3 regions of the Planococcus sp. BI3 genome follow, and region 1 is predicted to be linked to each of the others. Evidence: predicted binding sites of a transcription regulator. Region 1 holds the regulator's gene; each other region holds the start of a gene.

Region 1 (8,176 bases):
ATCCGGAGATTTCCGAATGGGGGAACCCGCTGCCTTTAATCGGGCAGTATCCATGTGTGAATTGATAGCACATGAGAAGGCAGACCCAGGGAACTGAAACATCTAAGTACCTGGAGGAAGAGAAAGCAAATGCGATTCCCTGAGTAGCGGCGAGCGAAACGGGATCAGCCCAAACCAAGAGGCTTGCCTCTTGGGGTTGTAGGACACTCTATACGGAGTTACAAAAGGAAGGATTAGGCGAAGCGACCTGGAACGGTCCGCCGCAGCGGGTAACAGCCCCGTAGCCGAAAACCCTTCCCCTCCAGAGTGGATCCTGAGTACGGCGGAACACGTGAAATTCCGTCGGAATCCGGGAGGACCATCTCCCAAGGCTAAATACTTCCTAGTGACCGATAGTGAACCAGTACCGTGAGGGAAAGGTGAAAAGCACCCCGGAAGGGGAGTGAAATAGATCCTGAAACCGTGTGCCTACAAGTAGTCAAAGCCCGTTAATGGGTGATGGCGTGCCTTTTGTAGAATGAACCGGCGAGTTACGATTGCATGCAAGGTTAAGCTGAGAAGGCGGAGCCGCAGCGAAAGCGAGTCTGAATAGGGCGCCAGAGTATGCAGTTGTAGACCCGAAACCAGGTGATCTACCCATGTCCAGGGTGAAGGTAAGGTAACACTTACTGGAGGCCCGAACCCACGCACGTTGAAAAGTGCGGGGATGAGGTGTGGGTAGCGGAGAAATTCCAATCGAACCTGGAGATAGCTGGTTCTCTCCGAAATAGCTTTAGGGCTAGCCTCAAGATTGAGAATCCTGGAGGTAGAGCACTGTTTGGACTAGGGGCCCATCCCGGGTTACCGAATTCAGACAAACTCCGAATGCCAGTGATTTATGCTTGGGAGTCAGACTGCGAGTGATAAGATCCGTAGTCAAGAGGGAAACAGCCCAGACCACCAGCTAAGGTCCCCAAATATCCGTTAAGTGGAAAAGGATGTGGCGTTGCTTAGACAACCAGGATGTTGGCTTAGAAGCAGCCATCATTTAAAGAGTGCGTAATAGCTCACTGGTCGAGTGACACTGCGCCGAAAATGTACCGGGGCTAAACGGATTACCGAAGCTGTGGATGGACATCGTAGATGTCCGTGGTAGGAGAGCGTTCTAAGGGCGTTGAAGTCAGACCGCAAGGACTGGTGGAGCGCTTAGAAGTGAGAATGCCGGTATGAGTAACGAAAGACGGGTGAGAATCCCGTCCACCGAATGCCCAAGGTTTCCTGAGGAAGGCTCGTCCGCTCAGGGTTAGTCGGGACCTAAGTCGAGGCCGATAGGCGTAGACGATGGACAACAGGTTGATATTCCTGTACCACCTCCCCGCCGTTTGAGCAATGGGGGGACGCAGAAGGATAAGGAGAGCGTGCCGTTGGTTGTGCACGTCCAAGCAGTGAGGCGTGGAATGAGGCAAATCCCATTCCTGATACGTTGAGCTGTGATGGCGAGAGGCCTAGCCTCGGAGTCCCTGATTTCACACTGCCAAGAAAAGCCTCTAGCGAGGCGGGAGGTGCCCGTACCGCAAACCGACACAGGTAGGCGAGAAGAGAATTCTAAGGTGAGCGAGTGAACTCTCGTTAAGGAACTCGGCAAAATGACCCCGTAACTTCGGGAGAAGGGGTGCTCTGGTAGGGTGTATAGCCCGAGAGAGCCGCAGTGAATAGGCCCAGGCGACTGTTTAGCAAAAACACAGGTCTCTGCAAAACCGTAAGGTGACGTATAGGGGCTGACGCCTGCCCGGTGCTGGAAGGTTAAGGGGAGTGCTTAGCGCAAGCGAAGGTGCGAACTGAAGCCCCAGTAAACGGCGGCCGTAACTATAACGGTCCTAAGGTAGCGAAATTCCTTGTCGGGTAAGTTCCGACCCGCACGAAAGGCGTAACGATCTGGGCACTGTCTCAACGAGAGACTCGGTGAAATTATAGTACCTGTGAAGATGCAGGTTACCCGCGACAGGACGGAAAGACCCCGTGGAGCTTTACTGTAGCCTGATATTGAATTTTGGTGCAACTTGTACAGGATAGGTAGGAGCCTTTGAGCCCGGAGCGCCAGCTTCGGGGGAGGCGTCAGTGGGATACTACCCTGGTTGTATTGAAATTCTAACCCACACCCCTGATCGGGGTGGGAGACAGTGTCAGGCGGGCAGTTTGACTGGGGCGGTCGCCTCCTAAAGAGTAACGGAGGCGCCCAAAGGTTCCCTCAGAATGGTTGGAAATCATTCGCAGAGTGTAAAGGCAGAAGGGAGCTTGACTGCGAGACGTACAGGTCGAGCAGGGTCGAAAGACGGGCTTAGTGATCCGGTGGTTCCGCATGGAAGGGCCATCGCTCAACGGATAAAAGCTACCCCGGGGATAACAGGCTTATCTCCCCCAAGAGTCCACATCGACGGGGAGGTTTGGCACCTCGATGTCGGCTCATCGCATCCTGGGGCTGTAGTCGGTCCCAAGGGTTGGGCTGTTCGCCCATTAAAGCGGTACGCGAGCTGGGTTCAGAACGTCGTGAGACAGTTCGGTCCCTATCCGTCGCGGGCGCAGGAAATTTGAGAGGAGCTGTCCTTAGTACGAGAGGACCGGGATGGACACACCGCTGGTGTACCAGTTGTTCTGCCAAGGGCATCGCTGGGTAGCTATGTGTGGCCGGGATAAGTGCTGAAAGCATCTAAGCACGAAGCCCCCCTCAAGATGAGATTTCCCATTGCGCAAGCAAGTAAGATCCCTCAAAGACGATGAGGTAGATAGGTTCGAGGTGGAAGCGTGGCGACACGTGCAGCTGACGAATACTAATCGATCGAGGACTTAACCAAACAACCGTACGGATTCTTGCATGGAATCAATGTCGTGTATCCAGTTTTGAGCGAACAAGCTCAAGCAAATAGTCCAGTGATGATGGCAAAGAGGCCACACCCGTTCCCATCCCGAACACGGCAGTTAAGCTCTTTTGCGCCGATGGTAGTTGGGGGTCTCCCCCTGTGAGAGTAGGACGTCGCTGGTCTATATGAAAGAAAGTCGTTACCGATTCCGGTAACGGCTTTTTTGTTTAGGAAAAAAGAAAAATAAAAGAATGAAACTTTGAGTGGGAATAAGGATTGAATATGTATTGGAATGGGAAAACAAGAGTGAGGTGAGTAATTATGAAACCAGGTGTATACAAAGTAGAAGCTATTGATAAAAGAACGGTATTATTGAAGGCGGTTAAAGAAAATGAGGAACAGTATACCTTTCCTTTAGTGGATTTCACTCATAATGTCTCAGTGGGGGATGTAGTGGAAATTTGGCAAGAGGGGATTAAGTGGAAGACTAAATATTTAGAAGAAAAAACTGGGTCAGTATCTAGTCATGCTAAAGATTTTGTGAAAAAAATACTAGATCAAGAGTAAGGTTTAAAAGTCTTTTAGCATTCTAGCTTTAAGACTTTTTTAATTGATTAAAACCTTCGATACATACTATTTGATATCTATAAAAAGCTTGGTGTATAATTAAGTCAAATATAGTCAAAGTCAACTTTGGCTATATTATGTATCGAAGAGGTGAAGGCGATGCGGAATATTTCGGATGTAATTGAAGGTTATTTGAAGCAAGTTATCGAATTAAGCGAGAGAGATCATATTGAAATTAAACGGAGTGAAGTAGCTGAAAAATTTCAATGCGTACCATCTCAAATAAACTATGTCATTAATACTCGTTTTACTGTTGATCGTGGGTACTTGGTAGAAAGTAAACGCGGGGGCGGCGGGTATATTCGCATTAAAAGAATTAGACTTCATCAAAAATCAGATGTGATTGCAGAAGTAATTCAACGTTTGGAGCACGGTGCTACGCAAGTAATGGCAGAGGATATCGTTTTCAGACTGTTGGATGAAGACATTATTTCGAAGCGAGAAGCAAAACTGATTCTCAGTGCTGTTGATCGCGCGACACTGCTTTTGCCTCTTCCGACACGCGATGAAGTCCGAGCACGCATCCTTATAGCGATGCTCTTCACAATTAAATATCAATCGAACACATAAAGGGGTGAAAAGATGATTTGCGATCAGTGCGGAGAACGTTCTGCATCAGTAATAGTTAAACAACAGCAACAAGGACAGATAATAGAGCTTCATTTATGTCATATCTGCGCTGCTGAAAACCATAGTATTAATATTGCTTTTGAACAAGATCCATTAGCTATTCATCAGTTATTATCAAATTGGTTCCCTAGTTCGCAGGCATCCATTAACCCAGTTAGAAAGGAAATGGCGACTTGTGCCTCATGTGGTTTTACTTTCGCTAAATTTTTACAGCTTGGAAAGTTTGGCTGCGCTACTTGCTACGATACGTTTTCGCCACAACTCAATGAAATATTTAAACGTTTCCATAACGGGAATACAGAACACACTGGCAAAATACCAGCTTCCTACGGCACTACCTTAAAAATAAAAAAAGAAATTGAAGAACTTCGAAAGCAAATGCATGTATCAATTCAAGGGGAACACTTTGAAGAAGCAGCAAGATTAAGAGATGAAGTAAAAGTTTTAAGTACCAAGCTTGAGGGGGGTGCCGCAGATGGCAGTTGAACGGTTTCTCCAACCTCGAGCAAGCAGCTGGATGGCCAATGGTGGCGAAAATGTTGATATTGCAATGAGTACAAGAATTCGATTAGCTAGAAATTTGAATGATTTTAAATTCCCTTATTCTTTTACGGAAGATGAAGCGCTCAAAGTGGATAAAGAAATCTCTTCTGTATTGATAGATAAAGGCAGTGAGTTAGACTATACTTTCAGTCATATTAGTATTGAAGAACTTGCTCAGCTGCAAAAGGAAGTATTAGTGGAAAAGCATTTAATCAGTCCTTATCTTGCTAATAGCCACCATTCCGGTTCTGTTTTATTGTCTGAAGATGAAGAGCTGAGTATTATGGTAAATGAAGAGGATCATTTAAGAATTCAAAGTCTGCAGTCAGGATTCCGTCTTCAAAAAGCCTATAAAATAGCCAATGAGTTAGATTCGTTATTAGAAAAGAATTTGTCGTATGCTTTTCATGAAAAATACGGTTACTTAACCAGCTGCCCAACAAATGTAGGTACAGGAATGAGAGCATCGGTTATGCTTCATTTGCCGGCTTTGACTATCTCGCATCAAATTCAACGGATTATTCCTGCGATTTCAAGACTTGGTATGGTGGTTCGCGGAATTTATGGGGAAGGCAGCGAGGCATTGGGAAATGTATATCAAATTTCCAATCAATTGACGCTAGGTAAATCCGAATATGAAATTCTTCAGGATTTAGAGAATATGACAGAACAGATAATCCAACAAGAACGCAAGGCGCGGGAAGCAATTTTTTTGAATTCGCCGCTGCTGTTGGAAGATCGTGTCTATCGTTCGCTTGGTATTCTTACCCATTCGAGACTGCTGACGACGGAAGAAGCTGCCACTTGTTTGTCAGATGTTCGATTGGGTATTGATTTAAAAATGATCCAGGATGTAGACATGTCGATTTTGAATGAATTGATGATTTTTATGCAGCCGGCATTTCTGCAACAATATGCTGATAAGCCGCTGCAGCCGAAAGAACGCGATTTTGCCCGGGCAAAATTGTTCCGGGAGCGATTGAATAAAGAAGGTATAAATAGTGAAGGAGAGGATCTTGCATGATGTTTAATCGATTTACACAACGCGCACAAAAAGTTCTTCAGTTAGCTCAAGAAGAGGCCATTCGTATGAAACATGAATCAATCGGTACAGAGCATATTCTTCTTGGTTTAATTCGCGAAGGTGGCGGTATTGCCGCTAAAGCTCTTGAAGCGATTGAAGTGAATACACAATTGATAGAGGAAGGCGTTAAAGAACTTGTTGGCGTCGGTGAAAAAGATGTTGGTCCGATCGTCCATTACACACCAAGAGCGAAAAAAGTTATTGAATTGTCAGTTGATGAGTCCCGTAAATTGGGCCATTCTTATATTGGTACAGAGCATTTGTTGCTGGCATTGATTCGTGAAGGTGAAGGCGTTGCAGCACGTGTGTTAGGAAATGCCGGTGTCAGCTTGAATAAAGCGCGCCAGCAAGTATTGCAGCTCTTGGGCAACAATGAGCAGGCATCTACAGGTACAAGCCCGAATGCTTCGGCAAATACGCCGACATTGGATGGTTTGGCACGTGATTTGACTCAGGTAGCACGTGAAGGCGGCTTGGATCCGGTCATTGGCCGTAGTGATGAAATTACGCGTGTGATTGAAGTATTGAGCCGCAGAACTAAAAACAACCCTGTTTTAATCGGGGAACCGGGTGTCGGTAAAACCGCGATTGCTGAAGGTTTGGCACAACAAATCGTCAACAATGAAATTCCGGAAACTTTGCGCGACAAACGCGTTATGGTTCTCGATATGGGTACAGTGGTTGCCGGAACGAAATACCGCGGTGAATTCGAAGATCGCCTGAAAAAAGTGATGGATGAAATTCGCCAGGCAGGCAATGTTATCCTCTTCATCGATGAGCTTCATACGTTAATTGGAGCAGGTGGAGCAGAAGGGGCGATTGATGCGTCCAATATCCTGAAACCTTCATTATCCCGCGGTGAACTTCAATGTATCGGTGCTACGACTTTGGATGAGTACCGCAAGTATATTGAAAAAGACGCGGCTCTTGAACGCCGTTTCCAGCCAATCCAAGTGGATGAGCCTACAGTAGACGAGTCGATTCAAATTATCCGCGGACTGCGCGATCGCTATGAAGCGCATCACCGTGTGAAAATTACGGATGAAGCGATTGAAGCAGCAGCTAAAATGTCAGACCGCTACATTTCGGATCGTTTCTTGCCCGATAAAGCGATTGACTTGATTGATGAAGCAGGATCTAAAGTAAGACTTCGCTCTTACACGACTCCACCGGATTTGAAAGAGTTGGAAGCGCGTTTGGAAGCTGCGCGTTCTGAGAAAAACGAAGCAGTGCAAAGCCAGGAATTTGAAAAAGCGGCTTCTCTTCGGGATGCTGAACAAAAGCTGCAGAACCAATTAGATAAAACAAAGAAAGAATGGAAAGAAAAGCAAGGAAAAGAAGAGTCTGAAGTGACCGTGGAAGATATCGCGAAAGTAGTTTCTATGTGGACCGGTATTCCGGTTTCGAAACTGGCACAAACAGAATCCGATAAATTGTTGAACTTGGAATCAATTCTTCATAACCGTGTTATCGGCCAAAATGAGGCTGTCACATCGATTTCAAAAGCCATTCGCCGTGCGCGTGCCGGGTTGAAAGATCCAAAACGCCCAATCGGATCGTTCATCTTCCTTGGACCCACTGGTGTTGGTAAAACGGAATTGGCGCGTGCGCTGGCTGAATCCATGTTTGGTGATGAAGAAGCGATGATCCGCATTGATATGTCCGAATACATGGAAAGACATTCGACTTCACGTTTGGTCGGTTCACCTCCAGGATATGTGGGCTACGAAGAAGGCGGACAGTTGACAGAGAAAGTTCGCAGAAAACCATACTCAGTCGTGCTGCTTGACGAAATTGAAAAAGCTCACCCTGACGTATTCAATATTCTGCTGCAGGTTCTTGAAGATGGCCGTTTGACGGATTCTAAGGGCCGCAGAGTCGATTTCCGCAACACAGTTATCATCATGACTTCAAACGTTGGTGCGGAAGAATTGAAATACAATAAGTATGTTGGTTTCAATTTAGATGATGCGAAAACGGATTACAAAGACATGAAAGGCAAGATGCTTGCTGAGTTGAAAAAAGCATTCCGCCCAGAATTCTTAAACCGTGTCGATGATATGATCGTCTTCCATTCTCTTGAAAAAGAGAATTTAAGAGAGATTGTGAACTTGATGACCAAACAATTGGTTGATCGCCTGAAAGAGCAGGATATCGATTTGGAATTGACTGAGGCAGCACTTGAAAAAGTGGCTAAAGAAGGATATGACCCAGAATACGGGGCACGACCACTTCGCCGTTCTCTTCAAAAACACGTGGAAGACCGTTTGTCAGAAGAGCTGTTAAAAGGTACAGCATTATCAGGCCAACGTATTATCTTCGATGTAGAAGATGATGACTTCATCGTTCGCACAAAAGAAACAGAAGAAGCGAAAGAAGCGGTAGTGGAAAAAAAATAAGAACATTCCGCTCGCCGGAGTTGCTCTCCGGCGAGCGGTTTTTCTATTTAAGGAGA
Region 2 (8,176 bases), 1.2 Mb from region 1:
TGATGCTCTTCTGGGTTATACGTTTCATGGTTAACACCCATTACAAGTGTTTTCATGCCGTTTTTGCCTGGAGCTGAAACGATAACTTTTTTTAGCGCCTGCTTCGATGTGTTTTGAAGCTGATTCAGTATCAGTGAAATGGCCAGTAGATTCGATTACGATATCCACACCAATTTCTCCCCAAGGAAGAGCAGATGGATCTTTTTCAGAATAAACTTTGATTTCTCTGCCGTTTACGATAATGCTGTTTCCTGAAGCAGAAACTTCAGCGTCCAATATTCCGTGGATTGAATCGTATTTCAAAAGGTGTGCAAGCATGTCAGCATCAGTCAAGTCGTTGACCGCAACTACTTCCACGTTATCATTTGTTAAAGCTTCACGAAATACGATGCGTCCAATACGTCCAAATCCGTTAATTGCTAATTTTAAAGTCATTTATAATTCCTCCAATTTTTTAGTTAGTTCAATAATCTTTCGTGCGGCGCCTTCGTCTGTGACCAACACTGTCGGGTTTGGCGCATTCTTGAAATAAGACAAAATCGCTCTTGCTTTAGAACCTCCACCGGCAACTGCCAAGATAGCTGCAGCTTTTCGCACTTGCTCCAATTGAATGCCCGCTGTGCGGATGCGATAAACAATTTTTCCGTCTTTATCGAAATAATAGCCGAAAGCCTCACTGACCGCTCCACCCGAACGTATCTTTTCCACTTCTTCCAGGGAAGAGTGCCGGCGGACCGCCATCTCTTCCGCATTGCCTATGCCATGGACTACCACATCAGTCTGATCGTACAAGTCCATCATTTCCTTGATCACCGGCTCTTTCATCATCATCGCAAAAGCTTCAGCACTTAAGTGATCAGGCAAGTAAAGGGTCTTAAATGAACCGCCTGTTTTTTCGGCAAATGCCGCTGCAATCGTGTTGGCTTGATGAAGCACATCTTCTCCCAGTCCACCGCGGGCTGCAATAAATTGAAGCGCCCGATCAGCTTTAGCGATTGATAACTCTTTGGAGATGGCTGCCATCGTACTGCCGCCAGTTACCGCTATTTTCTTATAACGGATAAATAGTACTTCCAAAAGACGGGCAGCTTCTTTGCCGATATGGGATTTCACTGCTGGAATCTCATCACTGTCCTGCGGCAGGATCACCACTTTTGAGATTCCTAAGATTGTTTGCAATTGTATTTCCATATCAGTCAATCCAGATATTTCACGCACGAAAACCTTCAGTTTTTCCAGCACTTCCAGTCCTTGCGAAGTTACCGTCATACCGGCTGTTTTCATTTCAATCAGCTGCTGATTGCGAAGCAGATCGGTTTCTTTTCTAATCTCACGCTCTGGTGCACCGGCAACTTCACTTAAGGTTCGCCTGCCGATGGGTTGTTCCAAACTGATTGTCTGTAAAATCTGGTAACGTTTTTTCAGGAGTTCGGACATTTCCGGCATCAGTTTTTGCTGAGCGTCAGATAATGCATCCATACTTTCACTCCGTTCTAGCTGGACGTTTTTTGTCCCAGTGAATAATTTTGTGTCCCACTAAAATCATTCTACCTAATCCCTCATTTAAAAGCAAATAAAAAGAAGCGTTAAATTTCTAACGCTTCCAACAATTCGACGTAACCGATATTCCCATATAGCAATACTTCCTCGTCTTTTTCCAATACCGGGATCATCAGCATATATTTCTCGTGTAATGCATCATCGCTTTCGATATCAACTTCCCGATAAGACAGCGGAAAGTCTTCATTGATGAGTCCGATCATCAATTTGGCTTCGTCGCAAAGCGGACAGTTCGAACGTGTGTATAAAGTAAACATCGTATACCTTCTTTCTATTATAGAAGAGCGGAAGTGCCTGTTGAGCTCTGACAGGCATAAGACAGACCAGCAGAGTGGCGTCCTTTGCCACTCAGATGGGTTGGCTTATGACCCGAAGAGCTGGGCGCTGGAGTCTGGACACAGAAAAGCGCAAGCGCCCATCTAGCTCTGACAGGTGTAAGACGATCTGGCGAAGCGACATCTCTTCAGTCGCACAGCCGGAGTGGCTTACATCCCGAAGAGCTGGGCGCTGGAGTCTGGACACAGAAAAGCGCAAGCGCCCATCTAGCTCTGACAGGGGTAAGACGATCTGGCGAAGCGACATCTCTTCAGTCGCACAGCCGGAGTGGCTTACATCCCGAAGAGCTGGGCGCTGGAGCTGGACAAAGAAAAGCGCAAGCCCCTCTTCAGCTCTACTCTCTTATCCTTTTAGAAACCTCGGCCTGCACCGCCTCCGCCAGACATGCCCCCGCCACCTCCGCGGAAACCGCCACCGCCTCCGCCAAATCCACCGCCAAAGCTCCCAGGACCCATGTAAACGCCTCTTCCGCCCCTGCGTCTCGCACGGCCACCGCCTTTGCCGCCTCCGCCTCCCGTAATAAGGATGAGGATAGCGGATACAATCAGGATGGTCATGAATGGCGGAAGCCCTTCTTCCTGTTGCGCGGGATCAGCTGCCTGTGGTTCCACTGGTTCACCGTTCCATTGATATTCGGCAGCAACTTCCTGATACAGAACTTCATATAAATTGATGACGCCTTCGCTGTAATTGCCCTGGCTTAAGTAAGGAATGGCGTATTCATCCAAAATCCTGCCGACTTTCCCATCCGGCAATGCCCCTTCCAGTCCGTAGCCAATTTCCACGTAGATTTCCCGGTTATCCGGTTCATCGAGCGACAACACCACCAGGATGCCGTTGTTTTCCTCTTCTGAGCCGACGCCGTAATGGCGGAACGCTTCATTCGCATAGCTTTCAATCGGCTCGCCTTCCAGTGTCGGGATCACCAGCACCATTATTTGAGCAGTCGTGGCGTCTTCCAGCCCGCGGCCCAATTGCCGCAGCTCTTCTTTTTGCTGCTCCGACAAAATACCAACCTCATCCTGAATGTAAAGATCATTCGTCAATTCCGGAAAGTCAGCTGCCCAGCCACGCCCGCTGACCATCAGCAGCAAGAAGCATAAGAGCGCTATTTTGCGTTTCATTGTTCGTCCTCATCAGTTCCAAAATCGACTTCCGGTGCTTCAGAGGCGTCCGGATCTGCTTCAAAATACTCTTTCTCATCAAAGCCAAAAACTCCTGCAATCATGTTTCCAGGAAAGCTTCTGGCTTTACGATTAAATTCCGAAACTGTTCCATTATAATCCTGTCTGGCTACTGCAATCCGATTTTCTGTCCCTGCCAGCTCATCCGACAGCTGCTGGAAATTTTCACTGGAACGAATTTCCGGATAGTTTTCCACCACCACCAGCAAACGGCTCAATGCACCGCTCAGCTCGGCATCTGCTTCAGCTTGCTCACTGACACCTTCAGCACCGGCCAAATTGGAACGGGCTTCCGTTACACTGTCAATGACACTTTGTTCCTGATCAGCAAAGCCTTTCACCGTTTCCACCAAGTTGGGAATCAAATCAAGTCTGCGCTGCAATTGATTTTCAATTTGGGCATAAGACTGATTGACATCTTCTTCAAGCTGTACAAAGCCGTTATAGCTTGGCACAAGGATTGCTGCAACAATGGCTATAAGTGCGACTACAATAATAATGGGAATCAATAATTTTTTCAAAGGCTCCACCTCTTCATTAGTATGTACTACTAGTCATTTCCCTTTCCGACGGTTCTTTTAAACGTTTCTTATTGAAGTATATAATGGAAGTGGCATTCACTGAGTGATCCTGCCCCTTTAATTAGAGATGTTGATGAATATGGAGCAGATTGAAGAATCCTGCTCCTGGAATGATTTCTCCAAAGCTCTTTCCATCAATCGGTTTGAAGAAGAAAATTCCCCATAAAAAAACGGCCCATCCTGCCATAAAGGCAAAATGGGCCGTGCTGTTTTGTTATGCCCTCGGAGGGGATCGAACCCCCATCTCAAGAATCGGAATCTTACGTGTTATCCATTACACTACGAGGGCGTTTCCGCTGTTAGCGACCTTTCTATTATACAAAAATACTTTAACTTAAGCAAGTCTATTTTTTTAATTCGTTAGATTTGACCTTCATTGACCAACATGTGTATGATAATAGTACAGCTGAGAGGACTTTTCAGCATTGTTTGCAAACAACTTAATTGAGGAGGAACTATTCTATGAACTTAATTCCTACAGTAATCGAACAAACTAGCCGAGGCGAACGTGCCTATGATATCTACTCACGTTTGTTGAAAGACCGTGTAATCATGCTGGGCAGCGGCATTGATGATAATGTTGCGAATTCAATTGTAGCGCAGCTCCTGTTTCTTGAAGCAGAAGATCCGGATAAAGATATTTCAATCTACATCAACAGCCCAGGCGGCAGCATCACGGCCGGTATGGCAATTTATGACACGATGCAGTTTATCCGCCCGGATGTTCAGACCATCTGCATCGGTATGGCCGCTTCAATGGGCGCTTTCTTACTTGCAGCAGGAACAAAAGGCAAACGCCTGGCGCTTCCAAATGCTGAAGTCATGATTCACCAACCTCTTGGCGGTGCTCAAGGACAAGCGACTGAAATTGAAATCGCTGCGAAACGCATTCTGCACCTTCGCGAGAAATTGAACCAGATCCTTTCTGAACGCACTGGCCAGCCTATGGATGTCATTTCCAAAGATACAGACCGCGATAACTTCATGACAGCCGAACGCGCGCTTGAATACGGCTTGATTGACCAAGTCATCACACGCAGCAAGTTGCCTGAAGATCATAAAAAAGATATCTAAAACAAAAACTCACAGCCCATGGCTGTGAGTTTTTTTATGGCTAACGGTTATTACACTTCCTGCTCAATGATCTCCGACAAGGCATGTACCGCTTTTTCTTCATCTAACCCATCTGCAGAGATTTTGACCTCTGTCCCTTTGCTGATGGCCAAGCTCATGATTCCCATGATGCTTTTGGCATTTACTTTTTTATTGTCTTTTTCTAAATAGACATCTGCAGTGTACCGATTCGCTTCCTGAACAAATAAAGCTGCCTGTCTTGCTTGAAGACCTGTTTTCAATAATACTTTCACCTGTTTTTCAACCATACATATCCTCCTCCGAAAACTTCACTCTCTTATATATGAAAGAACAGCCGGCAATTAGCGGCCGATCATTTCTCCATTTCTCAATGACGCTGCAATCTCATCGATTTTCCGCAACCGGTGGTTAACGCCTGACTTGCTGACTGAACCACCCGAGACCATTTCTCCCAACTCTTTAAGAGTCACGTCTTGATACTCTACCCGAAGTCGGGCAATTTCACGCAATCTTTCGGGCAATTGATCGATTCCGATTGCTCCGTCAATAAAACGGATATTTTCGACTTGCCGCAACGCAGCATCAATGGTTTTGTTCAAGTTGGCCGTCTCACAATTCACGAGACGGTTAACGCTGTTGCGCATGTCCCGAATAATTCGGACATCTTCAAATTTCAATAAAGCCGAATGAGCGCCAGTAATGCTCAAGAAGTCCGAAATTTTTTCGGCTTCTTTCAGGTAAGTCACAAAGCCTTTTTTGCGTTCGATCATTTTGCTGTTCAAATGAAATTCGTTCATCAAATCAACCAGAGAATCAGCATGATCTCTATAAAGAGAGTAGATTTCCAAATGGTAGGATGATGTTTCTGGATTGTTGACAGATCCACCTGCCAAAAAGGCCCCCCGTAAATAAGAGCGTTTACAGCAATTCTTCTCAATCAGCGACTTGACGATCTGATGCTGGAATTGAAAGCCTTCCGTCAAAATTTTCAGGTCCTCAAGAATATGCTTGGCCCCTTCGCGGATTCTGCAAATATAAACATTGTTCTTTTTTAAACGCATCTTTTTTCTGACGAGCAATTCGACAGGATAAGCTTTATAAAAGCGTTTCAACAATGTGTAGATGCGTCGAGCAATTGCCGCATTTTCAGTTTGGATATCCAGGCTCAATTGCCGATTGGAAAACGACAGGGTACCATTCATGCGAATCATTGCGGACAGTTCCGCTTTCCCACAACAATCGTCTACTTCTATTTGCGTCATTTCTTTTTTTGTTTCTGATGCAAAAGACAAAATCTGTTCCCCCTTTCAAAGCACTAAAAATAAAGCTGCTTCGAATCTTCACTGGCACGGCCTCCAGCATATTCAAATAACCATTCTGCCACTTTCATCGGCTCGTGACGAACAGTTTCACCAAAGATGTTGGCGATATCTTTTCGATAGACTTCAAGGCCCATCTGTTTTAATCGCTCTTCGTCATATTCGACGGGTGATGCCAGCTCTTTTTTGTAGCGCTCGGCAACAATCGGCGGCATTTGGACTCTATCAAGCAGAATGGCGTCCAGAAAATTTTCGCCTACATGATCATAAAGTGCCTTTACATGGTCAGAGGCTGTATATTTATAGGTTTCACCCGCTTGTGTCATTAGGTTGCAAATGTATATTTTCTTCGCCTTCGCGGCAATCACTGCTTTTTTTATATCCTTCACCAATAGGTTCGGTAAGATGCTGGTGTAAAGGGAACCTGGCCCCACAACGATCACATCAGCGTTTTCAATCGCCGTGATCGTGGCGGGCAGGGTTTTCACGTCATGGGGTTCGATAAACACCCGTTTGATCGGCTGCAAATAAGCTGGGATTTTGGATTCACCTTTGATGATGGTGCCGTCTTCCAGTTCTGCATTGAGCGTCACGATTTGATTGGCCGCAGGCAGAACAGTTCCATTGACGCTCAATACTCGGCTCATTTCACGGACTGCATGGGAAAAATCCCCTGTAATGTCCGTAAGTGCGGCAAGCATCAGATTCCCCAAGGAATGGCCGTCCAGATCCAAGGAATCCTTAAAACGGTATTGGAACATTTCAGCAACTAAGGGTTCTGTATCCGATAATGCTGCGAGAACATTTCGAATATCTCCCGGAGGAGGAACATCCAAATCATTTCTTAAGCGGCCCGAACTTCCTCCGTCATCCGCCACGGTTACGATGGCCGTCAAATCCAGCGGATACAATTTCAATCCGCGCAAAAGTGTCGAAAGTCCGGTGCCCCCGCCTAAAATAACGACGCGTTTCCGATGCTGGTTGCTTTCCATGCACTCATTCCTTTCTTATTTTGACATCCCTGTGCGTAACGATGACTTTATTGTTCTCAGCCAGAAGCTTGCCGTAGTATTCGGCCAAAGTCACCGAACGGTGTTGGCCTCCCGTACAGCCAAACGCAATGACAAGCTGTGCTTTGCCTTCATTTTTATACTGTGGAATCATAAACTGCAATAAATCCGTCAATTTTTCCAAAAGCGTCTGTGTTTCCTGCCATTTCAACACATAGCTTGATACCCGTTCATCAAGGCCTGACAGCGGGTTCAATTCTTCAATATAATAAGGATTCGGCAAAAAGCGAACGTCGAACACTAAATCGGCATCGATCGGCATGCCGTGCTTGAAGCCGAAAGACATCACATTCACTGTAAAGACATTACTGGTCTTTGACGAAAAATCTGTGATGATTCTTTCTTTCAGCTGGCGAGGCGTCATGCCGGAAGTATTGTAGATGTATTGTGCTCTTCCTTGAAGGTCACTTAACATGTCGCGCTCTTTTTTAATGCCGCCCAATACCAATCCACCCGGAGATAACGGATGGGATCTTCTCGTTTCTTTGTATCGGCTCACCAATGTCTGGTTTTCCGCTTCCAGAAATAATACGGTGATGGAAACATTCGTTTCCTTCGATAAATCGTCGATTGCATCGATGAGGCTGTCAAAAAAGTCGCCCCCGCGTAAATCCATGACTGCCGCTACCCGCTTCATCGATTTCCCTGAATCTCTCATCAATTTGATGAAAGTCGGCAACAATGCAGGCGGCAAATTGTCAATCGTAAAAAAACCCAGATCTTCGAAGCTTTGGATTGCGACAGTCTTGCCCGCACCCGACATGCCTGTGATGATGATTAATTCTGTTTCTTCCTTACGATTATCCATTCTGGTGTTTCACCTCTTCGGTTGATGTTTGGATGGTCTCTTTGATCAGCTGGAATTCCGGTGTATAGTAGAATGTTCCATATTGAATCCCTTGCTGGTTGGCGGCAAATTGCAGATTGGTCCGATCTCCTTCTGCCATCGGCAACAATGCCAGTTCCTCCACCGGATGCCATTCCAACAGCCCTTCATCCGTTTCCTTAAATATTTCTCCGGTCAAACTATT
Region 3 (8,176 bases), 1.3 Mb from region 1:
AAACTCAATTCCGCCTATCTTGCAACGCTCGCCATTATGTATGTGGTATTCATGTTGTTCTTAGTGGTTGTTTGGCGCAAAGGCAAGCAGCGCAAAGCCGACGCAGCAAAACAAAGAGCAAATGAAAAAACTGTATAATGGTTTGGACAATAAAACAGGAAGAGAAAAGCACATCGCTTTTCTCTTCCTGTTTTTAATTTGTCATCCTTTACTGATGGTCTTGTAGCCGATCAAATTGATTGGATCTTTTGGTGAAGAATAGGGAGGCGCATAGCAAAGCTCCAGTGCCTGCAAATCATCGACTGTCAATCCGCCGTAGATGGCAGTAACGATGACATCGATCCGCTTATCGACCCCTTTGCCGCCGATGCATTGCGCTCCCAGGATCTTTCGGGTCTCGGGATCGTAATGGACCTTTAAGGTGAGTTTGGAATGCTCCGGATAATAGCCGGCATTCGAGTTGCCCGTATGGGTGACCGTAGCTGACTGCAGATTTTTGTCTTTAATGGCTTGTTCATTCAGCCCGGTCATCGCGGCAGTCAAGGAGAAAATCTTCAATACAGAAGTACCGAGCAACCCCTTTTTCGCTATTTTGTCGCCGGTTAGATGGCGTGCAACGATAAATGCCTGACGATGGGCTGGAGAGGCAAGAGGGACTCTTTTTGGATCCCCTGTCACCATATCGAAATTTTCTGAAGCATCCCCGATTGCATAAATCGACGGGTCGTTTGTCTGCATAAAGTCATTGGTTCGGATGCCTCCAGTTTCCCCAATCCTCAGGCCGGCTTTGACGGCAAGATCGGTATTGGGTTTCAATCCGATACTCATGATAATGAAATCGGCCTCCAATTGGATGCCATTCGTCAGATTGATGGTTTTGCCTTCGGTCTTTTCAATCGCCGTTCCCGTTAGGAGCTTGACGCCCTGGACTGCCAGTTCTTTTTCGATGATCAGTGAAATGTCGAGATCCAAAATAGACATGATGGCCGCAGATTTATGTACCAAGGTAACGTCCAAGCCAATATTTTTTAGGTTTTCAGCCATTTCCAGGCCGATAAACCCACCTCCTGATACTACGCAATTTTTAGGATGCTGGGTTTTGATGAATTGATCGATCCGCTGCATATCTTCATAATTACGCAAAGTGAAAACCTTTGAAGTATCCAAGCCTTCGACTTCCGGGATGATGGCAGAACCGCCTGGAGCGAGGATCAAGGCATCGTAAGGCTCGCTGAATTGTTCCCCATTTTCCAGATTCCGAACCAGTACTGTTTTAGCTTCTCTATCGATTTCCAGAACTTCATGGCGTAATTTCACATCAATATCGCGCTTTTTCTTGAAACTCTCAGGATCGGTCATGATGATTGAACGTTCATCTTCAATCACCTCGCCAATAACGTATGGTGTTCCGCATGCCGCATAGGACATCGTTGAATCGCGATCGAATACAGTGATGCGTGCATCCGGATCATAGAATCGGATTTGGCCTGCGGCTGTTGCGCCGCCGCCTACGGCACCTACAATAACAACTTTTCTCACAGTTCCATCAGCTCCTAGTTAATCTTATTGAAGAAGAATAAAGCCAAAGTTCCTGGTCCAGTATGTGCTGCAATGACAGAACCGATCATATGGATTTCAATCTTTTGAGGATGGAAATTCTCCTCGATTTCCTGTTTCAGGACGTTAGCAAATTCTTCGTCATCGCCATGGCTGATGGCAATTGTCTGCTGATCCAATTGTGTGCCGCGTTCTTTCATCAATTCAATCATCCGTTTGATGACTTTCTTGCGTCCACGCAGTTTTTCAATCGGCACCAATTTACCGTCTTCTACATGAAGAAGTGGTTTGATGTTCAATAATCCACCTACAAAGGCGCTGCCTTTGGAGATGCGTCCGCCTTTTGCCATATAATCCAAATCTTCAACGGTAAACAGGCTTTCTAGATGATCGGCCATAAAACGGGTTTTTTCGATGATTTTGTCCAGTGGCTGTCCGGCGGTGCGCAATGAAGCCGCTTCTTTCACCAACAGGCCATAACCGAGTGAGGCGGCTTTCGAGTCCAGTATCGTCAATTTCAGGTCAGGGTATTCCTCACGCACCTGATCCGCTACCATCACCGCTGTACTATAGGTGCCGGAAAGTTCGGAAGAGAAGGCGATATAGTAACCTTCGTCGCCATCTTTAGCCAATTGCTCAAAAGCACTCAGCATTTCCTCTGGTGAAACCTGGGATGTTTTTGGGTGGTTGCCTGCACGAATCGCATCAAATACTTTAATGGATTGAATACCTCGTATGTCTTCGTAATCCTGATCTCCAATATGAACACGAAGTGGAAATAAAATGACGTTTTCATTTTCAAAAAAATCTTTTGGCAGGTCAGATGCGCTGTCAGCGAATAATCTCATAGTGATCCCCTTTCTTAATTTACAGTTTCAATCGGTCAATCAGCAGTTCAGCAATGCCGTCGTCATTATTAGTTAAGGTGATTTCATTGGCAATGGATTTCAAAGGGCTGATGGCGTTGCCCATCGCTACGCCGACTCCCGCAAAATCAATCATCTCAAGATCATTGTCTTCATCTCCGAACGCAATGATGTTTTCCCGTGAGATTCCGAGTGATTTGGAGACGCGGTCCAACCCGACAGCTTTGCTCATGCCACTTTTAACGATTTCGATAACATGCCAGGGAGCTCCCCAACGGCGGTGGTCAATCACTTCGGCGTGCACAGAGGAGAGATGGTCATGGATTTCTTGTACCCGCTCATAAGGCGCATGGATTAAAATAGACGTGGGGTCTGTTTTCAGGTAATTGCGCAAATCGCCTGTCGTGATGGTAGGGTCGCCGAACCGGAAAATATCCATCAGTTTTTCATCATGGTGATGGACATAGACATCGTCCAGTACCTCAGCCACAATATTATGGAAATCATAATCGTGCATCGACTCCACCACTTCATGGACAACATCCAATCCGATTGGTGTATGGTGCATCCCCCACTGTTGGTTTTGGGGATGATGGACGAACGCTCCATTAAAGTTGACGATGGGTGTGGTCAATCCTAATTCCTTGTAATAGGTTTCACTTGAGCGATAGGGGCGGCCGGTGGCGATCATCACCTGGTGTCCTGCTTCAAGCGCTTTATTTAAAGTCAGTTTCGTTTTAGGTGAAATGACTTTCTGGTCGGTTAATAGGGTTCCATCCAAATCAAGGACAATTAAATGTTGTTTCATAAAATAACCGACTCCTTTCTATATATTACTAGTGTAGCGATAATGCAAGGGTTTCGTCAAAAAATCTTGAGGAAATCAAAAGACTTTTACAGGACAGGAATTGGTGTTTGCTGGATATCTGGAAGATTGGTACGATTACTGATGAAGGAAGTGATTGTAAATGAGAGTCCAAAGACAAATATGGGGGCATATCCCTTTGCTTCATATAACTCCGGATCAGGATGTGGAGAAGGCATTGCCGACGGTTATTTTTTTTCATGGCCATATGAGTGCAAAAGAGCATAATCTGCATTACGCCTATCAATTGGCTGAAAAAGGGCTTCGGGTGATTTTGCCGGATGCGCATCTTCATGGGGAACGAAGTGAAGGATTGGATGAAGTTCAAATAAGCTTGCGATTTTGGGAAATCGTGCTGACATCAATTGAGGAATTGGCGTTTCTGCATAAAGAAATACATAAGCAGGGTCTGGTGGTTGGAGAGCCAGGAATAGGCGGCACGTCCATGGGGGCCATTACAACTATGGGAGCATTGACAGTCTATCCGTGGATCAAAGCAGCAGCAGTCATGATGGGCGCAGGGAATTACGTGGAATTGGCTCAAGCTCAGATGGCTCAATACGAATCGAGAGGCTTCCAATTGCCGATAAGCGCTGAAGAACGTGAAAAGATGCTGGCTACTTTAGCTATTTTTGACAGCAGCCACCATCTGGAAAACTTCAATGCACGGCCCATTTATTTCTGGCATGGCGAACAGGATGTGACGGTACCGTTTGAACCGACGTACCGCCTCTTTAAAGAGTTGAAAAAACAATATGAAGCTGTCCCTGAAAAAATTGTTTTTAAGCGTGAGCGGGAAGCAGGGCATGCAGTAAGCCGAAGCGGCATGCTCGAAGCCACTGACTGGCTGGCTGAGCATTTGGCCCACTAAGCTTGTGGATTTCATTTTCTGAGAAAGTTTGTTAAGATGGTACTAATAGTAGAGGGAGGGATTTTGAATGGATCAAGACATGAAAGAAAGCATGATGGGTGCCTTGGAAACAGTAGTCGATCCGGAACTGGGAGTCGATATTGTTAACTTGGGACTTGTCTATGATGTGACGGTTACAGAAGACGGTTTTGCAGTGGTTACCATGACTTTGACATCAATGGGTTGTCCAATGGGACCTCAAATCGTGGAAATGGTTAAAAATTCTTTGTATGAGTTGCCTGAAGTGGAAGAAGTCGATGTTAAAATCGTTTGGACACCAGTATGGAGCAAAGAACATATGTCTCGTTACGCAAAAATGGCGCTTGGCGTCCGATAAAAGATACACCAAAAGCCTTTCCGGAATTTATTCCGGAAAGGCTTTTTCAATTCTCCCGATTTATCCATGGATGGAGGTGTTCGGCTAATGATGATAAAGGGGTCGCTGGAACGATTTCTTTAACCCCAAAACAGATTCTTAAATATACTAAATTCACAGCCTTAATAATTGCATATTCCTGAAAAATTGACTATAATCTAATTAGTCAAAGATAGTCAAATTAATTGAAAGGTGTGATTTTTTATGGTTCAATCCCCAAATAACACAGATCAAAAATCTCCATTAGAACAGTTCGGCCGGAATATGGTGGAACAGGCGCAATCAGGGAAAATGGATCCCGTGATCGGAAGAGATCAGGAAATCCGCAACGTTATCCGGATCCTATCCCGGAAAACGAAAAACAATCCGGTGTTGATCGGAGAGCCTGGTGTCGGTAAAACTGCGATTGTCGAAGGGCTGGCACAGCGCATCGTCCGCAACGATGTTCCGGAAGGGTTGAAAAACCGGACCATTTATGAACTCGACATGAGTGCATTGATTGCCGGAGCCAAGTACCGGGGGGAATTCGAAGAACGCTTAAAAAGCGTCTTGAAGCAAGTCAAAGACAGTGAAGGTCAGATCATCCTGTTCATTGATGAGATTCATACCATCGTTGGAGCGGGTAAAACGGAAGGCGCCATGGACGCTGGAAATATGCTGAAGCCGATGCTCGCACGGGGGGAATTATACTGTATCGGAGCGACCACATTGGACGAGTATCGGATGCATATTGAAAAAGATGCAGCCCTGGAACGCCGTTTCCAACAGGTCATGGTCCGTGAGCCGTCAGTGGAAGATACGGTTTCCATTCTGCGCGGATTAAAGGAACGCTTTGAATTGCACCACGCTGTCCGCATTCATGACCGCGCGATTGTAGCAGCGGCTGCGATGTCAGACCGTTATATCACGGAGCGTTTCTTGCCGGACAAAGCCATCGATTTGATCGATGAAGCCTGTGCGATGATCCGGACGGAAATCGATTCGATGCCGCAGGAGCTTGATGAAGTGACACGCCGCCTCATGCAGCTTGAAATTGAAGAGCAGGCGCTGATGAAAGAAACAGACTTGGCAAGTAAAACCAGACTGGAGACCTTGCGCAAAGAAATCACAGAGTTGCGCGACTCTTCGGCTGATATGAAAAATCAGTGGACAGAAGAAAAAGAATCCTTGAAAAAAATCCAGGAAAAACGGGAACAATTGGATCAATTCCGAAGACAGCTGGAAGACGCAGAAAACCGCTATGACTTGAATGCTGCAGCAGTTTTGCAGCATGGCAAAATTCCTGAACTTGAAAAAGAATTGATGGCGCTCGAAGCAGATCTGGAAAAAGACGGGGCTGAACGTTTGCTGCGTGAAGAAGTAACAGAAGAAGAAATTGCGGGAATTGTCGCCAGATGGACGGGCATTCCGGTAACCAAACTGGTGGAAGGCGAGCGGGAGAAGCTGCTGCGTTTAGGCGAGACTTTGAAAGAACGGGTAATCGGCCAGGATCGAGCTGTTGAACTGGTCACTGAAGCAGTTTGGAGAGCACGTGCAGGAATCAAAGATGAAAGAAAGCCCATTGGGTCGTTCATTTTCCTTGGTCCGACAGGCGTCGGTAAAACCGAATTGGCCAAGTCATTGGCAGCCAATTTGTTTGATTCGGAAGATCATTTCATCCGGATTGACATGTCCGAGTACATGGAAAAACATAGTGTATCCCGTTTGGTCGGAGCACCACCAGGCTATATCGGCTACGAAGAAGGCGGACAGCTGACAGAAGCGGTGCGCCGCAATCCATATTCTGTCGTGTTGCTTGATGAGATTGAAAAAGCGCATCCGGATGTCGCCAATATCCTGCTGCAGATCCTCGACGACGGCCGCATCACCGACAGCCAGGGGCGATTGGTCAACTTCTCGAATACAGTAGTGATCATGACCTCCAATATTGGATCAGCCCAAATCAGTGATACGAGCAATGAACATGACATCGAAGACATTGTCATGAGCGAGCTGCGCAGACATTTCAAACCTGAGCTATTGAACCGCATCGACGATATCGTCATTTTCCATGCGCTCAATAATGTCCACTTCTACGGCATTGCCAAGAAAATGATTGCTGAACTGGCAGCACGCATCAGCCAACAGCACATCAAATTGACTGTGGATGATTCAGTCATCAACCATATTGTAGAAGCGGGAACGGATCCGGTGTTTGGGGCACGTCCATTGAAACGGTTTATTCAACGCAATATCGAAACGAATATTGCCCGCGAATTGATCAAAGGCGGAATTGTCGCCAATACAGAATTGGAATTGACCATGGATGACAACAAGCAAATCGTCATCAACAAAAAAGAAGCATAAACCAAAAAAGAAGCGCAGGCCGGAGTTCCGGTCTGCGCTTCTTTTTCTTATTAATGCTTTTCAGGAGTCGGTCCTTCAGGGATAATAGCTGCCATGACGAAGATCAGAATAGTAACCCCGACTGAAATGTAAACGCCGATCATGAAATCGAAAGGTACGTTCTGTACTGCACTTACAACATAATTAAGCAATGAAATCAAAAAGAATGACCATAAAAAAGTTCCAATATACTGCATCTGGTTTCACCTCTACATAGAATATCTAGGTTAATCATAGCATAAGCATTCACAGACAGAAAGAAAGATTCCTGAGAATGAAGATTTTTTGTCGGAAATATGTCAGTTAGTTGAAATAACACAGTAGATGACGTATTATTAACACCAGGTACTAATATATGATGATAATTGAAATGAGGGATACATGATGAGTACTGGAATAATCGGTATAGGCAGATGTTTGCCAGAAGATAAATTGACGAATTTTCAGTTGGAGCAACGGATGGATACAAGTGATGAATGGATCCGGACAATGACGGGGATAGAAGAACGCCGTATTGCAAAAGACGATCAGGACACTTCTGACTTGGCGCGCGAAGCTGCACAAAGAGCCATTGAAGATGCCGGCATTGATCCAGCTGAAATCGGTTTGATCTTAGTGGCGACAGTTACGCCCGACCAACCATTCCCATCAATGTCCTGCGTAATTCAACAGGAGATTGGCGCTGTCAATGCTGCTGCCATGGATATCTCAGCTGCATGTGCAGGATTTATGTACGGAGTCATTACTGCAAAACAATTCATCGATTCTGATGTTTATAAATATGTACTGGTTGTTGGTGTTGAAAAATTATCGAAGATCACCAACTGGGAAGACCGCAACACCGCTGTGCTTTTTGGTGATGGCGCCGGAGCGGCAGTCCTAGGAAAAGTTTCAGAAGGCCGGGGAATCCTATCCTTTGAACTCGGAGCTGATGGAACTGGAGGCAAACACCTCTTCCAGGACGAGGAAGATCATCTGCAGATGAACGGCCGTGAAGTCTTTAAATTCGCGGTACGCCAAATGGGTGAATCAGCAGTGAACGTAATCGAAAAAGCGGGATTACAAAAAGAAGATGTTGATTTTCTGATTCCGCATCAAGCAAATATCCGCATTATGGAGGCATCCAGAGAACGCTTGGGTCTTCCAGTTGAAAAAATGTCGAAAACGATTCAGAAGTATGGCAACACTTCAGCAGCGTCAATCCCGATTTCTTTGGT

Evidence for each region. The regulator CtsR, encoded in region 1, represses protease genes until heat stress. The targets are predictions, from matches to a motif close to ATGGTCAATAAAGGTCAAACA.
Region 2: clpP (ATP-dependent Clp endopeptidase proteolytic subunit ClpP) is a predicted target of CtsR. The motif match lies at 4,025-4,045, and genes of this name have one in related genera.
Region 3: AC1MEO_RS19095 (ATP-dependent Clp protease ATP-binding subunit) is a predicted target of CtsR. The motif match lies at 4,737-4,757, and genes of this name have one in related genera.

The regions. Positions count from the first base shown of each region.
Region 1 is NZ_CM155266.1:2,561,889-2,570,064, reverse strand. It holds rRNA gene AC1MEO_RS12980 (23S ribosomal RNA) at 1-2,831, shown strand, start outside; rRNA gene rrf (5S ribosomal RNA) at 2,904-3,019, shown strand; gene AC1MEO_RS12970 (hypothetical protein) at 3,159-3,404, shown strand; gene AC1MEO_RS12965 (CtsR family transcriptional regulator) at 3,564-4,034, shown strand; gene AC1MEO_RS12960 (UvrB/UvrC motif-containing protein) at 4,047-4,580, shown strand; gene mcsB (protein-arginine kinase McsB) at 4,570-5,661, shown strand; gene AC1MEO_RS12950 (ATP-dependent Clp protease ATP-binding subunit) at 5,658-8,120, shown strand.
Region 2 is NZ_CM155266.1:1,392,660-1,400,835, forward strand. It holds partial or broken gene gap (type I glyceraldehyde-3-phosphate dehydrogenase) at 1-435, opposite strand, end outside; gene AC1MEO_RS07095 (sugar-binding transcriptional regulator) at 436-1,479, opposite strand; gene AC1MEO_RS07100 (glutaredoxin family protein) at 1,587-1,817, opposite strand; gene AC1MEO_RS07105 (TPM domain-containing protein) at 2,247-3,020, opposite strand; gene AC1MEO_RS07110 (LemA family protein) at 3,017-3,601, opposite strand; tRNA gene AC1MEO_RS07115 (tRNA-Arg) at 3,879-3,950, opposite strand; gene clpP (ATP-dependent Clp endopeptidase proteolytic subunit ClpP) at 4,124-4,735, shown strand; gene AC1MEO_RS07125 (HPr family phosphocarrier protein) at 4,786-5,043, opposite strand; gene whiA (DNA-binding protein WhiA) at 5,098-6,048, opposite strand; gene AC1MEO_RS07135 (gluconeogenesis factor YvcK family protein) at 6,072-7,067, opposite strand; gene rapZ (RNase adapter RapZ) at 7,072-7,953, opposite strand; gene AC1MEO_RS07145 (NUDIX domain-containing protein) at 7,946-8,176, opposite strand, start outside.
Region 3 is NZ_CM155266.1:3,882,073-3,890,248, forward strand. It holds gene AC1MEO_RS19065 (alpha-amylase family glycosyl hydrolase) at 1-138, shown strand, start outside; gene AC1MEO_RS19070 (CoA-disulfide reductase) at 202-1,539, opposite strand; gene AC1MEO_RS19075 (DegV family protein) at 1,554-2,405, opposite strand; gene AC1MEO_RS19080 (Cof-type HAD-IIB family hydrolase) at 2,425-3,231, opposite strand; gene AC1MEO_RS19085 (prolyl oligopeptidase family serine peptidase) at 3,392-4,159, shown strand; gene AC1MEO_RS19090 (metal-sulfur cluster assembly factor) at 4,227-4,535, shown strand; gene AC1MEO_RS19095 (ATP-dependent Clp protease ATP-binding subunit) at 4,779-6,920, shown strand; gene AC1MEO_RS19100 (DUF2929 family protein) at 6,971-7,156, opposite strand; gene AC1MEO_RS19105 (beta-ketoacyl-ACP synthase III) at 7,344-8,176, shown strand, end outside.